DNA from 3 places in the Comamonas sp. AG1104 genome. Region 2 is predicted to be linked to each of the others. Evidence: predicted binding sites of a transcription regulator. Region 2 holds the regulator's gene; each other region holds the start of a gene.
What was found. Region 2 encodes sigma-54, which starts transcription at its own class of promoters, with help from an activator protein. Its sites were predicted from a motif close to TGGCANGNAANCTGCTTT; they were not measured.
Positions count from the first base shown of each region.

Region 1: DFO48_RS12760 (ammonium transporter) is a predicted target of sigma-54. The motif match lies at 2,408-2,425, and genes of this name have one in related genera.
Region 3: DFO48_RS22350 (BMP family protein) is a predicted target of sigma-54. The motif match lies at 2,047-2,064, and genes of this name have one in related genera.

Region 1 is NZ_QQAS01000004.1:193,902-198,654, reverse strand. Features, by position in the region: gene DFO48_RS12770 (C4-dicarboxylate transporter DctA) at 1-559, opposite strand, end outside; gene cls (cardiolipin synthase) at 807-2,252, opposite strand; gene DFO48_RS12760 (ammonium transporter) at 2,461-3,693, shown strand; gene DFO48_RS12755 (hypothetical protein) at 3,720-4,040, shown strand; gene DFO48_RS12750 (glycerophosphodiester phosphodiesterase family protein) at 4,145-4,753, opposite strand, start outside.
Region 2 is NZ_QQAS01000003.1:709,177-713,929, forward strand. Features, by position in the region: gene DFO48_RS11785 (DUF711 family protein) at 1-468, shown strand, start outside; gene DFO48_RS11790 (aspartyl/asparaginyl beta-hydroxylase domain-containing protein) at 602-1,525, shown strand; gene DFO48_RS11795 (RNA polymerase factor sigma-54) at 1,701-3,302, opposite strand; gene lptB (LPS export ABC transporter ATP-binding protein) at 3,448-4,230, opposite strand; gene lptA (lipopolysaccharide transport periplasmic protein LptA) at 4,227-4,753, opposite strand, start outside.
Region 3 is NZ_QQAS01000010.1:116,278-121,030, forward strand. Features, by position in the region: gene DFO48_RS22335 (LysR substrate-binding domain-containing protein) at 1-711, shown strand, start outside; gene DFO48_RS22340 (GatB/YqeY domain-containing protein) at 819-1,265, opposite strand; gene rpsU (30S ribosomal protein S21) at 1,448-1,660, opposite strand; gene DFO48_RS22350 (BMP family protein) at 2,160-3,209, shown strand; gene DFO48_RS22355 (NAD(P)/FAD-dependent oxidoreductase) at 3,296-4,570, opposite strand; gene DFO48_RS22360 (SMI1/KNR4 family protein) at 4,621-4,753, opposite strand, start outside.

The DNA of each region.
Region 1 (4,753 bases), on a different contig from region 2:
GGGCCATGGACAAGGTGTCCACCAGCTCGGAAACGGGCTTGCCGCGCTCGCCCAGCATGGTCAGCGCGCAGCCGAACAGCACGGCGAACAGCAACACCTGCAGGACGTCTCCCTTGGCGAAGGCTTCCACCACGGTGGTGGGAATGAGCTTCATCAGGAAATCCACCGTGCCGCCGCTGGTCAGCTTGTCGGCATTGCTGGCGTAGGCCGCCATGGCCGAGGCGTCGAGCTTGCTGGTGTCCACGTTCATGCCCACGCCGGGCTCGAAGACAAAGGCCAGCACCAGGCCCATGCCCAGGGCGATGGTGGTCAGCACCTCGAAATAGATCAGGGCCTTGACGCCCACGCGACCGACGCGCTTGAGGTCGCCCGCGCCGGCAATGCCGTGCACGACCACGCAGAACACCAGTATGGGGATGATCATCTTGATGAGCTTGATGAAGCCATCACCCAGGGGTTTGAGTTTCACGGCCCATTCAGGGGCCAGTAGTCCGGCGAGCACACCCAGTATGAGTGCGATCACCACCTGTCCGAACAGTGATCTGACAAAGCGGCGCATAGTCGTCTTTCGCAAGTTGTGGAATCTTGTATGCAAGTTGACTGCAACTTGCATACAAGAATGTAGGCAAGCGAAAGGCGTGCCAGCAGAGGGTATTCCTGCAGATTTCCGTAATTTCCAAGAGGGTCAGCCCTGACTTTCATGCATGAAATCGGGGCGGCTGTCCGTCCTGGTGCGAGATCGGCAGCCTGTATGCACGCGTGTGGTGCGCGGGCGGTGAGCATGCCCAAAGCTTGGGCACCAGGGTCTACAGCAGAGGGCTCAGGGCTCCCAGCAGGTTGTCCCAGATGCGCTTCCACCAGCGAGTGGAACGTACCTGCTCCAGCGTCACGGCATCGGACTCGCGCAGATAGCTTTGCTGGCGCTGACGGATGGCCTCGGTGATGGCTTTGTCGTGCAGCAGCACATTGTTCTCGAAGTTCAGGTCGAAGCTGCGCAGATCCAGATTCGTGGAGCCGATCAGGCTGACCGAGCCGTCCAGACACAGGGTCTTGGCATGCAGCAGGCCCGGTCGGAATTCGTGGATATGAACGCCCGCGCTCAGCAGCCGCCAGTAGTGGCTGCGGCTGACGGCGCCGACGATCCATGAGTCATTGCGGGCGGGCAGGATCAGCGTGACCTGAACCTGGCGCAGCGCGGCGGCGCACAAGGCATCAAGCACCGTGCTGTCGGGTACGAAGTAGGGGGTGGAGATCACGACCTCGCGCTGCGCACAGGCCAGCAGGCTGGCAACCAGCTGGGGTGTAGAGCGTGCTCTTTCCGTCGGCCCTTCGGCAATCGCAACGGCATGGAAGCCGCCGTCAGCGGCAGCGCCGGCTTCGGCCTCTATTGCCGGTGGGGCAAAGCTCGCATCGGACTGCGCCCAGTCGCTGGCAAAGGCTTGTTGCATCTGCGTGACCACGGGGCCCTGCAGGCGCAGCATGATGTCCACCCACGGGGCATAGCGAGCCTTGATGTGAAAGCCTTCGTCGGCGCAGTTCTGGCTGCCGCAATAGTTGATCCTGCCGTCTATGAGCGTGATCTTGCGGTGGTTGCGCAGGTCGATGCGGCTGGTCAGCATGACCTTGAGCAGATTGCTGATGGGCAGGGCAATCGCCAGATGCACGCCGGCCTGCCGCATCTGTTGCCACAGTGGCGAGCGCGTCAGTGCGCGCGATCCCAGTCCGTCGACCATGGCACGGCAGGTCACGCCGCGCTGCGCGGCACGCATCAGGGCATGGGCCACATCGGTGCCGGTGCTGTCGTCCAGCCAGATGTAGTAGAGCACGTTGATCTCGTGGCGCGCGGCATCCATGTCGGCCAGCATCTGCGAACGGGCATGTGCACCATCGCGCATCAACTCGGCCCTGTGGCCGGGCAGCGGCACAAAGCCGTTGATGGACGAGGCATAGCGAAAGGCCGGCAGCCATTGATCGGCCATGGCAGGCAGTGCCTGCGGGCTGCGGTCGGCATCGGTCGCGGCGCCGCTGCGGGGCTGGCAGAACTCGCGCACATTGAGTCTTCTGCGGCCTGGTACGCGGCCCAGGGCTACCTCGCCAAACAGGTAGTACAGCAGGCAGCTCACATAGGGCAGCAGCACGATGACCATGAGCCAGGCCAGTCGCACGTCGGGCCGCATGTCCCGGCGCAGCAGGATGCGCAGGCCGAAGCCGGTGATCAGCAATACATGAAGAGTCAGCAGCAGCCAGGTCATGAATCAGTGCAGCAACGATGGACCTTGTCGAGCATAGCGGGCTCTGCCCCAAGCACAAGCTGCAAGCCCTGATTCATATGCTGCGAGCTTGAACTCATTGATCAGCAAGCGCAGCCTGCTATCAGCAGTGCAGCGACAGAAGACCGGCATGGCACTGGCATGGAACCTGCTTCCTTTTTTGTCAAAGCAAACAAGCAGGGGGGAGTGCATGGAAATGGTGCCATTGACTGCCATCGACAAGGCAGATACCGGTTGGGTCATGGTTGCGTCGGCGCTGGTCTTGCTGATGACCTTGCCGGGCATCGCCCTGTTCTATGCGGGGCTGGTGCGTCGCAAGAATGTGGTCAACACCATGGTGGCCGTGTTCGCGGTGGCCTGTGTGGTGACTCTGACCTGGTTCGGTCTGGGCTACTCGCTCGCATTCACCGCCGATTCTCCCTGGCTCGGCAATCTGGGGCGCGCCTGGTTTGCCTCATTGCACTTTGATGGTCGGCGCAGCGTGATCTCGGTCAGTCATCTGGCGCCGCATCTGCCCGAAGCGGCCTATGCCCTGTTCCAGGCCGCATTCGCCATCATCACGACCTCACTGATCGTGGGGGCCGTGGTCGAGCGCATGCGCTTTGCGGCCCTGCTGGTGTTTGCTGCGCTGTGGAGCGTTCTGGTCTATGCACCGGTGGCGCACTGGGTGTGGGAGAGCGGCGGCTGGCTGAACCAGCTGGGCGCACTGGACTTTGCCGGCGGTGCCGTGGTGCATGTGAACGCGGGTGTGGCGGCGCTGGTCTGTGCCTTCATGATGGGGCGCAGGCGTGGCTATGGCACCGAGCCTTTCGAGCCGCACAGCCTGGGCTGGACGGCCATGGGCACGGCGCTGCTGCTGTTCGGATGGTTCGGCTTCAACGCCGGATCGGCGCTGTCCGCGGACGGGCGTGCAGCGCTGGCCTTTGTGGTCACGCTGGTAGCGGCCTCGGCCGCGGGGCTCGCATGGATGGTGGTGGAGTGGCTGGTGCGCGGCGCTCCGACCCTGCTGGGCCTGCTCTCGGGCATGGTGGGCGGACTGGTCGCCATCACTCCTGCAGCCGGTTTTGTGCAGGTGGGCAGTGCAGTGTGGATAGGTCTGATTGCGGGCACTGTCTGCTTCTGGGGCGCAACCTGGCTCAAGCGCAGGCTGGGGGCCGACGACTCGCTCGATGTCTTTGGCGTGCACGGTGTGGGCGGCATTGCAGGCTCCATCCTCACGGCAGTGTTTGCCGACCCGCTGATCGCGGGCACAGGCGCCACGGTGCTGAATCAGCTGATTGCGGTGGCAGCGGTGGTTGCCTACAGCGGCGCAGCCACGGCCGGGGTGCTGGTGCTGATCCGTCTGCTGATGCCGTTGCGGGTGGATGCCGTGCAGGAAATGGAAGGCCTGGATATCAGCCTGCATCTGGAGCGTCAGCACTAGTGATCCATCAAAGACAGGAGCGGTGTATGGAGGACAGCGAGCGAGTGGCGGTGGCCGCACATCTGCATGTGGTGTTGCGCCGCAAGACCGGCCGGGTGACCGATACCGAATGGATGGCCTGCAACCAGGCCTATGCACAGGCCATGGTGGCTTTTGCGCTGGAGCATGCGCGGGAGCAACAGGACGAGGAGCTGGCGCGTCTGGCCCGGCGTCTGCAGGACAGCTGGAGCGGCGACAAGCCCCGGCATGCAGCGCCTGCCGAGACCACGCAGAGCGATAGCTCCGTCACCACCAAGGCCGCCGAGATACTGCGCACCTCGGCACGTTATATCGGCGGGCTGCGCTGAGGCACAAGCCGGATCTGAGGACGGTACGGCTTGGCGCCACGGGTCTCAATGCCTGTGATCCGCTGCAGCACGCTGAAGCAGGCTGTGCCGGCAACAAGCCTGGCCTATTGCTTTTTCAACTCGGCAATATAGGCATCGCGGGCCTTCACGCCATCGGCCGTGAAGTCGGTGAACACGCCGTCAATGCCCAGACGGTAGTAAGCCAGATATTCCTGCAGCGGGTCGCCCTTGAAGATGCCCGCGAGCCGGCTGGCCTCGCTGCGGAAGGTAAAGCTGTGCACCACCAGGCCGGCCTTGTGCGCATTGGCGATCAGGCCGGTGTCCTTGAGCGTGTTGACGTCCTTGAGGCCTGCGCCGTCCTTGTAGGGAACGACGGAATGGGCCAGCACCTGGGGTTTCCAGGGGCCGATGCCGTCGGCATAGGTCTTGATCTCGGCCAGGCCTGCCGGTGTCTGCATGACCGCGAAGGTGCGCGCATCGCCGGCCAGAGTCCAGCTATAGGGGCGGCCGCTGATGAAGGTCCATTCGTCGGCGGTGATATAGCCTACGGAGCCATCCTTGAAGTTGTAGTCGTTGCCATCGATCAGCTGCACCCCCTTGGCCCGCATGCCCGCCTTGCGCAGATACTTCAGACTGTCGGGGTCGAAGCTCTGGATATAGATGGGCGCTTCCTTGCGGTTGAGACTGTTCCTGTCCAGCAGCGCCATCACGGC
Region 2 (4,753 bases):
ATGGACACCTCGGCTGCGCCGTCCAAGTCCTGCGCCTCCATGGTCGATGTCTACCAACTGCTGGGTGTGCCCCATTTCGGCGCCAGCGGCACGGTGGAAGCGTCGGCCCTGCTGACCCGCGTCTTCAAATCGGTAAGCGGCGTGACGCAGATCGGCTTCAGCGGCCTGATGCTGGCCGTGACCGAGGACCAAGGCCTGGCCCAGGCCAGTCTGAATGACGAATTCGATATCCGCGCCCTGCTGACCTACAGCAGCGTCTGCGGCATCGGCCTCGATACCGTGCCTGTGCCGGGCGACAGCAGCGCCGAGCAGATCGCCGCCGTCATGCGCGATACGGGCACCATGGCTTTTCGCCTCAACAAGCCGCTGACGGTGCGCCTGTTCCCCGTGCCGGGGCTCAAAGCAGGCGACACAACGGCCTTCGAGAGCGCGGATCTGTGCAACTGCGCCGTGCTGGCTCTGCCTTGAATATCTAACAAGCGGGCTGCTGCGCTTGGCCGTCAAGCGCCGGCAGCTATAGCTTTTGATATTCCCCTACCCCGGTTCTGTTTGACCTGCCCCCATGGTGGCCGCCGGGGTGCCCCCGGTAAAATTGGCCCTTATGGCAAAAATTATCGTTCTGGCACTGGTGCTGCTTTTCTTTGGCTGCGGGCTGTACATGCATCTGCGCGGCAAGGTGCGCCACAAGGTGGTCAAGCAATTGTTTGACCACTCCACGTTCACAGCGCCGTTCAACGTCTTCATGCTGATGTTCAGCAAGGTGCCGCGCACGCCCTATCTGCCCACCAGCACCTTTCCCGAACTGGCGCCGCTGCAGGCCAATTGGCGCGAGATCCGCGAGGAAGCCGTCAATCTGCAAAAGAACATGCAGATCAAGGCTGCCGCCAACAACGATGACGCAGGCTTCAACTCCTTCTTCAAGACCGGCTGGAAGCGCTTCTACCTCAAGTGGTACGGCGATGCCCACCCTTCGGCCATGGAGCTGTGCCCCAAGACCACGGCCCTGGTGAAGTCGATTCCCAGCGTCAAGGCCGCCATGTTTGCCGAGCTGCCGCCCGGCGCCAAGCTCAATCTGCACCGCGACCCCTATGCGGGCTCGCTGCGCTATCACCTGGCCGTGCTGGCCCCCAACGACGACCGCTGCATGATCGAGGTCGACGGCAAGCCCTATAGCTGGCGCGAAGGCGAAGGCGTGATCTTCGACGAGACCTATATGCACTGGGCCGAGAACCGCTCGGAAGGCAACCGCATCGTGCTGTTCTGCGACGTGGAACGCCCCATGACCAATGGCTTTGCCCAGTGGCTCAATCACTGGCTGGGCAAGAACGTGGTGGCCGCCGCCAGCTCGCCCAACAACGAGGGCGATCCGCGCGGCATGATCAGCAAGCTGTTCAAGATCTCGTTCTATGCCGGCAAGTACCGCCGTGCCTTCCGCGACTGGAATCCGACCTTCTACAAGATCCTCAAGTTCGGACTGATGATTGGCGTGCTGGTCTGGTTTATCTGGTGGTTGGTACCGAATTAACCCCCTGAGGCGCTTTGCGCCTTCCCCCTTTCTCTTCGGAAGGGGGACGACATCTTCGCTGCAGGGCGGCCTTTGCTTGCTGTCCCTCACTTGGATCTTGCTTCATCAAGACATATGGCTCTAAACAAAAAGCCGCTGTGCGATGCATCAGCGGCTTTCTTGTTTCTAAGGCGCCCTACAGCGCCTTGCGCAGCGTGGTCGTCGGTATCTTGAGCTGCTCGCGGTACTTGGCCACCGTGCGGCGCGCGCACTCGATGCCCTGCTCCTTGAGCATGTCTGCCAGCTTGGCGTCCGACAGCGGCTTCTTGGCATCTTCGGCATCGACAAACTGCTTGATCAGCGCACGCACGGCCGTGCTGGAGGCACTGCCGCCGGTTTCCGTGCCCAGGCCCGAGCCGAAGAAATACTTGAGCTCGAACGTGCCCTGGGGCGTGGCCATGTACTTGGCGGTGGTCACGCGGCTGATGGTGGACTCGTGCAGGCCCAGCGTATCGGCGATATCGCGCAGCACCAGCGGGCGCATGGCCAGCTCGCCATGCACAAAGAAGTTCTTCTGCCGCTCCACGATGGCTTCGGAAACACGCAAGATGGTGTCGAAGCGCTGCTGGATGTTCTTGATGAACCAGCGCGCCTCCTGCAACTGCTGCTGCAGCGCTGCATGACCGTCGCTGTTCTTGTGGCGACGCAGCACGCTGGCATAGATGTCGTGCACGCGCAGACGTGGCATGACCTCGGGGTTGAGCTGCACGGAAAAGTCCGCCCGGCCGGCGCCGGCCCGCACCGGGCGCACGATGACATCGGGCACCACGATATGGCGCTCCACGTCGACAAAGCGGCGCCCCGGACGCGGCTCCAGCCTGGCGATCAGGGCCATGGCTTCGCGCAGTTGCTCTTCGCGCGCGCCGCACAGGCTGGTGAGCTTGCGCAGATCGCGCCGCGCCAGCAGGTCCATGGGCTGCGCACAGATGGATTGCGCCAGCAGCAGCCGGTTCATATGCGCCTCGGTCGTGCCCTCGTCCTCGGCAGTGCGGATCAGGTCGCGCAGCTGCAGCTGCAGGCACTCGGCCAGATCACGCGCGCCCACGCCCACGGGCTCCAGACTTTGCAGCAGCTTCAGAGCAATGACAAAGTGCTGCTCCAGCTCCTCGCGCTCTTCCAGGTCGTCGCCGGCAAGGCTTTGCGCCAGCTCCTGCAGGGAATCCTCGAGATAGCCATCGTCGCTGAGCGACTCGATGAGAAAGCGCAGTGCCGCCATGTCCGCCGCGCCCAGATGCAGGCTCAGCGCCTGACGATGGAGAAAGTCGGTCAGGCTCTGGTGCTCGCGCGCCAGATCGATGGCATCGGTTTCGTCATCGCCATCGCGGTTGCGCGTGGAGCTGCTGGCCGAGGGCGTCTCCCACTCGCTGCTGGATTCGCCGCCCCACTCCCCGTCCTGGCCGTCCATGCCGTCGGCCTCCCAGTTCAGCGTTTCAGGGGTTTCGGGGGTTGATGCTTCCGCTACCGTTTCAGTAGCTGATTGCGCTTGCAATGATTCATTTTCAGAACGAATACCATCTGAAGTGCTGTATTCACTGGCGCTAGCAGCTACATCTACAGGAGCATCTCCCGCAGTTTCAGCCTCATCGCCCGCACGCTCCAGAAAAGGGTTGTCGACCAGCATCTGCTCGACTTCCTGCGCCAGCTCCAGAGTGGAGAGCTGCAGCAGCTGAATGGATTGCTGCAGCTGCGGCGTAAGCGACAAATGCTGCGAAACGCGTAGCGAGAGACCTGGCTTCATCGAGGCGCGGCCCCCAGACAATCATTGCAAACGCGCGCAGTGCTATGGGTTTGCCGCCGGGCTGCCCCAAGGCAAACCTCGGCGCTGCCGGTCAGGGTCCCTTCCGGGGGCAGCGACCACACAAAGTGAGGGAGCGTGGGAGTCATCACATCCTGAAATGTTCGCCCAGATAGACGCGGCGCACATCGGCGTTCTCCACGATCTCCTCGGGCGTGCCTTCGGCCAGCACATGGCCGTCGCTGATGATGAAGGCGTGGTCGCAGATGCCCAGCGTCTCGCGCACGTTGTGGTCGGTAATCAGCACGCCGATGCCGCGTTCCTTGAGGAAGCCGATGATGCGCTGGATCTCGATCACCGCAATCGGATCGATACCGGCAAACGGCTCGTCAAGCAGGATGAAGCGCGGCTGCGTGGCCAGGGCACGCGCGATTTCCACGCGCCGGCGTTCACCGCCGGACAGCGCCAGCGCCGGCGACTGGCGCAGATGCTCGACGCGCAGCTCCTGCAACAGGCCGGTGAGGCGCTTTTCGATCTCGCCCTGCGTCAGTGTCTTGCCCTGCTCGTCTTTTTGCAGCTCCAGCACGGCACGCACATTGTCTTCCACGCTGAGCTTGCGAAAGATAGAGGCTTCCTGGGGCAGATAGGACAGGCCCAGGCGCGAACGCTGGTGGATCGGCATGCCGCCCACCGGCTGGCCGTCGATGAAGATCTCGCCGCCGTCGCTGCGCACCAGGCCCACGATCATGTAGAACGATGTGGTCTTGCCCGCACCGTTGGGGCCGAGCAGACCGACCACCTCGCCTTTTTGCACGGACAGGGACACATCCTTGACCACCTTGCGGCTGCCGTAGGACTTGGCCAGATGCTTGGCCTCCAGGCGGCTGTCGGACTCGCCGCTGCGGCTGCTGGAGAAAGTCGGCTCGCTCATTTCTTCTCGTCGGCTTTCTCGCCGCCCAGTGTCATGCTCTGGCGCAGCTGCGTGGCAGGTGTTGCAGGTTTGGGCTGGGCCCCCGGCGTTCCGTCCTTGGGCGCCATGATGGCGCGCACACGACCGCCCTGCCCCACGGAGGAGCTGGGCAGGCCACCACTGGTCTTCTGGCCATCGACGGTATAGACATCTGTGATGTTGTTGTAGACGATGATGGAGCCCGTGACCTGATCGCTGAGCTGACCGCCACGGTAGCGGCGCATCTCGCCACGACGGATGAACTTGACGATATCGGCCTTGCCGTCGTATTCGATGACTTCGCCTTCGCCTTCGATGAACTCCTCGGGCTGACCGGCCACCGTATCGCGCTTCTGACGGAAGAACGCCCGCTTGCCGGCCTCGGCCTTGATCACACCGTACTGATAGCCCTCGGCGTCCTGCCGCACATCGAGCTGAGCACCGCGCAGCACGATGGTGCCCTTGGTCATCACCACATTGCCAGTGAAGACACTGGTCTGCTGCA
Region 3 (4,753 bases), on a different contig from region 2:
GTCGAGCATCTGCTGCAGGAAGTCGATGTGACGCGTCGCCAGCCGCGCGGCCTGCTGCGGGTGTCCACCAGCTTCGGCTTTGGCCGCAATGTGGTGGCGCCCGCGCTGTCGCAGCTGATTGCGCAATACCCGGCGCTGCAGCTGCGCCTGGAGGTGTTTGACCGCATCGTCGATGTCGCGGCCGAGGGCTTCGATCTCGATGTGCGCGTGGGCGACGAGATCGCGCCGCACCTGATTGCGCGACATCTGGCCGACAACCACCGCGTGCTGTGCGCGGCCCCGGCCTATGTGCAGCGGCGTGGCAGTCCGCGCACGCTCGACGAGCTGGCTGGGCATGACTGCCTGGTCATCAAGGAGCGCGACCATCCCTTCGGTGTCTGGAAACTGCGCTCGGGCAATCAGGAGCGCAGCGTGAAAGTGACCGGGCCGCTGTCCACCAATCATGGCGAGATGGCCGTGCAATGGGCGCGCGATGGCCATGGCATCGTGCTGCGCTCGCTGTGGGATGTGGCGGCCGATCTGCAGGCCGGCAGTCTGCTGCAGTTGCTGCCTGAGTGGCAGCAGCAGGCGAATATCTGGGCCGTCTATCCGACGCGGCTGGAGCGCTCGGCCAAGGTGCGGGTCTGCGTCGAGTTCCTGCAGGAGTTCTTCAGCAAACAGGCTCCCACGGGATTTCGAAATGCTATCAAAAAAGAAGCTGCTATCGAATGATGTACATGAATTTCAGAGTCTTTTGAATCTGAAAGATATGCACAGCAAGCGCAAGCAGCTTCTGTTTTTGAGCCTGATGCCGCATGGCGGCTCAGGCCGGTGGCCAATTACTTTGTCAGCGCGGCCTTCACGGCAGCGGACACCAGGCCCATATCGGCCTTGCCGGCCAGCTGGGTCTTGACGGCGCCCATCACCTTGCCCATGTCGCCGGGGCCGGAGGCGCCCAGCTCGGCCACGATGGCCTGCACGGCAGCGGTGATCTCGGCTTCGCCCATGCGTTCGGGCAGATAGACCTTGAGCACTTCCATTTCGGCCTTTTCCACATCGGCCAGATCGCTGCGATTGGCGGCTTCGAAGGCGGCGATGGAGTCCTTGCGCTGCTTGATCAGCTTGTCGACGATGGCGATGACGGCTGCGTCGTCGAGCTCGATGCGCTCGTCCACTTCCTTTTGCTTCATCGCGGCCTGCAGCAGGCGGATGGTGCCCAGGCGTGCGCTGTCCTTGGCACGCATGGCGGTCTTCATGTCTTCGGTAATCTGGGCTTTCAGGCTCATGGCTTTCTCCTTGGGGTGGGCGAATGGTGGTGCGCCGTGTGAACGGCGTTGACTATCCATGCGCTGGGAGGTCACTGCGCGGCCGGGCAGGCTTGGCAGTGGCCAGAAAACAAAAAACCCGCGCCTGGCGTCCCGAGCGCGGGTTTGCGGCTGTTTTAAGGCCGACTGGTCCTAATCAACGATTAGTACAGCTTCTTAGGCAGTTGCATGCTGCGAACGCGCTTGTAGTGACGCTTCACGGCAGCAGCCTTCTTGCGCTTGCGCTCGGCTGTGGGCTTTTCGTAGAACTCGCGAGCACGCAGATCGGTCAGCAGACCCAGCTTTTCGATGGTGCGCTTGAAGCGGCGCAGGGCAACTTCATAGGGCTCGTTTTCTTTGACGCGGATGGTAGTCATTTAATTTCCAGATATATCTGTGCTGACAGAGGGTTCTCGGGAAGATCGGGCCTGAGAGCCGTGTACAGCGGTTTCCCCGCCACTTTTTAACTAGTATGGCCGACGGGGTAATGCCAGCAAAGTCGAGCATTATAGACCAAGACTTGGGCTGCGTCTCGAATGGGGCGTGAGGCAATGCGGCGTAAGCCGCGCGTGCATGGTTTTGCGGCTGCAGGCAGGGCGTTGTCGCAGGCCTGATCCAAGCACCGCCATTGCGCCTTTTGGCCTATCGGCGCGTTCAAGTCGCGTGTATTGCAGAGCAAGGCCGGATGCGCAATGCATGAGCACGGTGCTTGCCAGGCGCCAGGACGGCCAAGCTCGGTGCAGGGGTTTCTTGGGAGTATTGTGTGCACGAAAATTGCATACAGTTTGGAGGCTTTATTTCGTGACCGAGGTCAAGGAGTAAGCGGGTTTCGTGCCTGTGCGCGCCGTGTTTTTCTGTGTTCAAGGAGCTTCCATCTTGTCCAGCGCTTCTCATCGCTCATTTATTTCGCGTCGTCAATGGATGGCTTCGGCCGTCGCCGTGCCGGGCTTGCTGGTATTGACGGCATGTGCCGGCAGAGCCGGAGTTTCCGGGCCTGCCGCGTCCGGCGGTTCCCTGGTGGTGGGCGGTCTGTTTGCGGGCTCGCGCAGCGACAAGGGTTTCATGGAGGCCGGCTGGCGCGGTCTGGAAAAAGCGCGCCAGGAGCTGGGTGTGCAGACCCGTTTTCTCGACGGCATGGCGCCCAGGAAGGAGCTGCTGGTACCGGCTCTCGCGCAGCTCGCGGAGCAGGGGGCGCAACTGGTGATTGCCCATGGCGGGCAGAACAATCAGGCCGCAGCCGAAGTCGCGGCGCGCTTTCCCAGGACCCAGTTTGTCGTGACCCAGGGCGCGGTGCAGGGGAGCAATCTCTGCAGCTATGACGTGCTGCAGGAGGAGTCGGCCTATCTGGCCGGCGTGCTGGCGGCCCTGACCACCAAAACCGGTGTGGTCGGCCATATGTCGGGCATTCGCGTGCCCCCGGGGCTCAAGGGGCGCGCAGCCTATGCGGCCGGCGTGCGCGATACCGACCCCAGGGTCAAGCTGTTGACGAATTTCTCGGGCGATCAGGACGACAACGCCTTGTCGCACCGCATCGCCAGGGCCCAGATGGCTGCCGGTGCCGATGTGATCTTCACCATGCTCAACTCCGGCCGCGATGGCGTGACCCAGGCCTGTCGCGAGGCGGGCACGCGCCAGATCGGCAATGTGATCGACTGGACCACGGTGGACCCGCAGGTGTTCGTTGCTTCCGCCTGGGCCGATGTGGGCATTGGCGCGTTTTTGGCCGTCAAGGACATGCAGCAGCGCGGCGCGCCCGGCCCGGGCATTCGCAAGATCGGCCTGAGCGATCCGGCCGCCGTACGTCTGACCATGGGCCAGGGCGTGGCCGCCGCTGTGCGCGAGCGCGTGGCCAAGGCGTCGGCTGCCATCGCCTCGGGGCAGCTCAAGGTCCCCGAACACTATGAAGGCAAGGAGTTTTCCGCCTGACCGGATGATGAGTCTGGGGGCAGCCGCAAAAAAGGATGGTTGAACCATCCTTTTTTCATGGCGGCTGCCGATTCGGTCCCAGTCGTTCAAGCCATGACGGGTTGCTTTTCCGCCATGGCCTGGGCGCAGGCTGCGGCACTGGCCCAGGCCCACTGGAAGTTGTAGCCCCCCAGCCAGCCGGTGATGTCCACCACCTCGCCGATAAAGTACAGGCCCGGCCGGCTCTTGCACTCCATGGTTTGCTGGGACAGCACCTTGGTGTCCACGCCGCCCAAGGTGACCTCGGCTTTTTTGTAGCCTTCGGTGCCCGTGGGGGTGATCTCCCAGCGCGACAGCTGTTCGGCCAGTCTGGCCAGGGCCTTGTCGCCGGCCTCGTTGATGGGGCGCTGCAGCTCGGGCATGCGGCTGACCCAGGCATCGGCCAGGCGCGCGGGCAGGTGGGCGGCCAGCTCGTTGGCCACCAGCTTGCGCGAGTGGAGCTTGGCCTGGGCCAGCACCTCGGCCAGATCCACGCCAGGCAGCAGATTGATCTGAAGCGGGGTGCCGGGCTTCCAGTAGCTGGAGATCTGCAACACGGCGGGACCCGAGAGGCCGCGGTGGGTAAACAGCAAATCCTCGTGGAAGCTCATGCGCTCCTTTTTGCTGCCGGTGCTGATTTCCACGGGCAGGGCCAGACCGGCCAGGCCCGCGTAGGGCTGCCAGCCTTCGCCGTCGAAGGTCATGGGCACCAGGCCGGGCGTGCGCTCGATCAGCGGCAGATCGAACTGCTGGGCCAGCCGGTAGCCGAAGTCGGTGGCGCCAATCTTGGGAATGCTCAGACCGCCGGTGGCAATGACCAGATTGGCGGCCTGCACCAGGCCGCGATCGGTTTCAATTTGATAGCTGCAATCGCTTTCTGTGTCTGAGTTTGACGGCGAAAGCACGACTTTCTTGACCTGGCAAGGCTGCCAGCGCTGCACGCCGCCCGCTGTGCACTCGGCCAGCAGCATGGCGATGATGTCCTCGGCCGAATGGTCGGCAAACAGCTGGCCCTTGTGCTTTTCGTGGTGGGCAATGCCGTGTCTGTCCATCAGTGTGATGAAGTCGGCAGGCGTGAAGCGCGACAGGGCCGAGCGGCAGAACTGAGGGTTCTGCCCCACAAAATGCTTGTGCGGCGCACGCACGTCCAGATCGCGGTTGGTGAAGTTGCAGCGCCCGCCGCCCGAGATGCGGATCTTCTCGGCCACCTTGGGCGCATGATCGATCAGCAGCACCTTCAGGCCCTGCTGGCCGGCCTGGGCCGCGCAGAACAGGCCGGCGGCACCGGCGCCGATGATGATGGCGTCAAAAATCTGGAAAGGGACCTGTGAAGAGGAGGACACGGCGGGCAGGGCGATGGAGCAAGAACAAGGCCGCGATTGTCCCAGATGCCTCAGATTTTGGGCTCGTCCACCACAAAGCCCCAGAAACCGTCGTCGCAGTGAATGCAGCAGGCCGTAAAGTGATTCAGGTCACTGGCGTGAAACCAGATCAGGCCCAGCGTGGGGTCGCACAGTGCGTCAGCC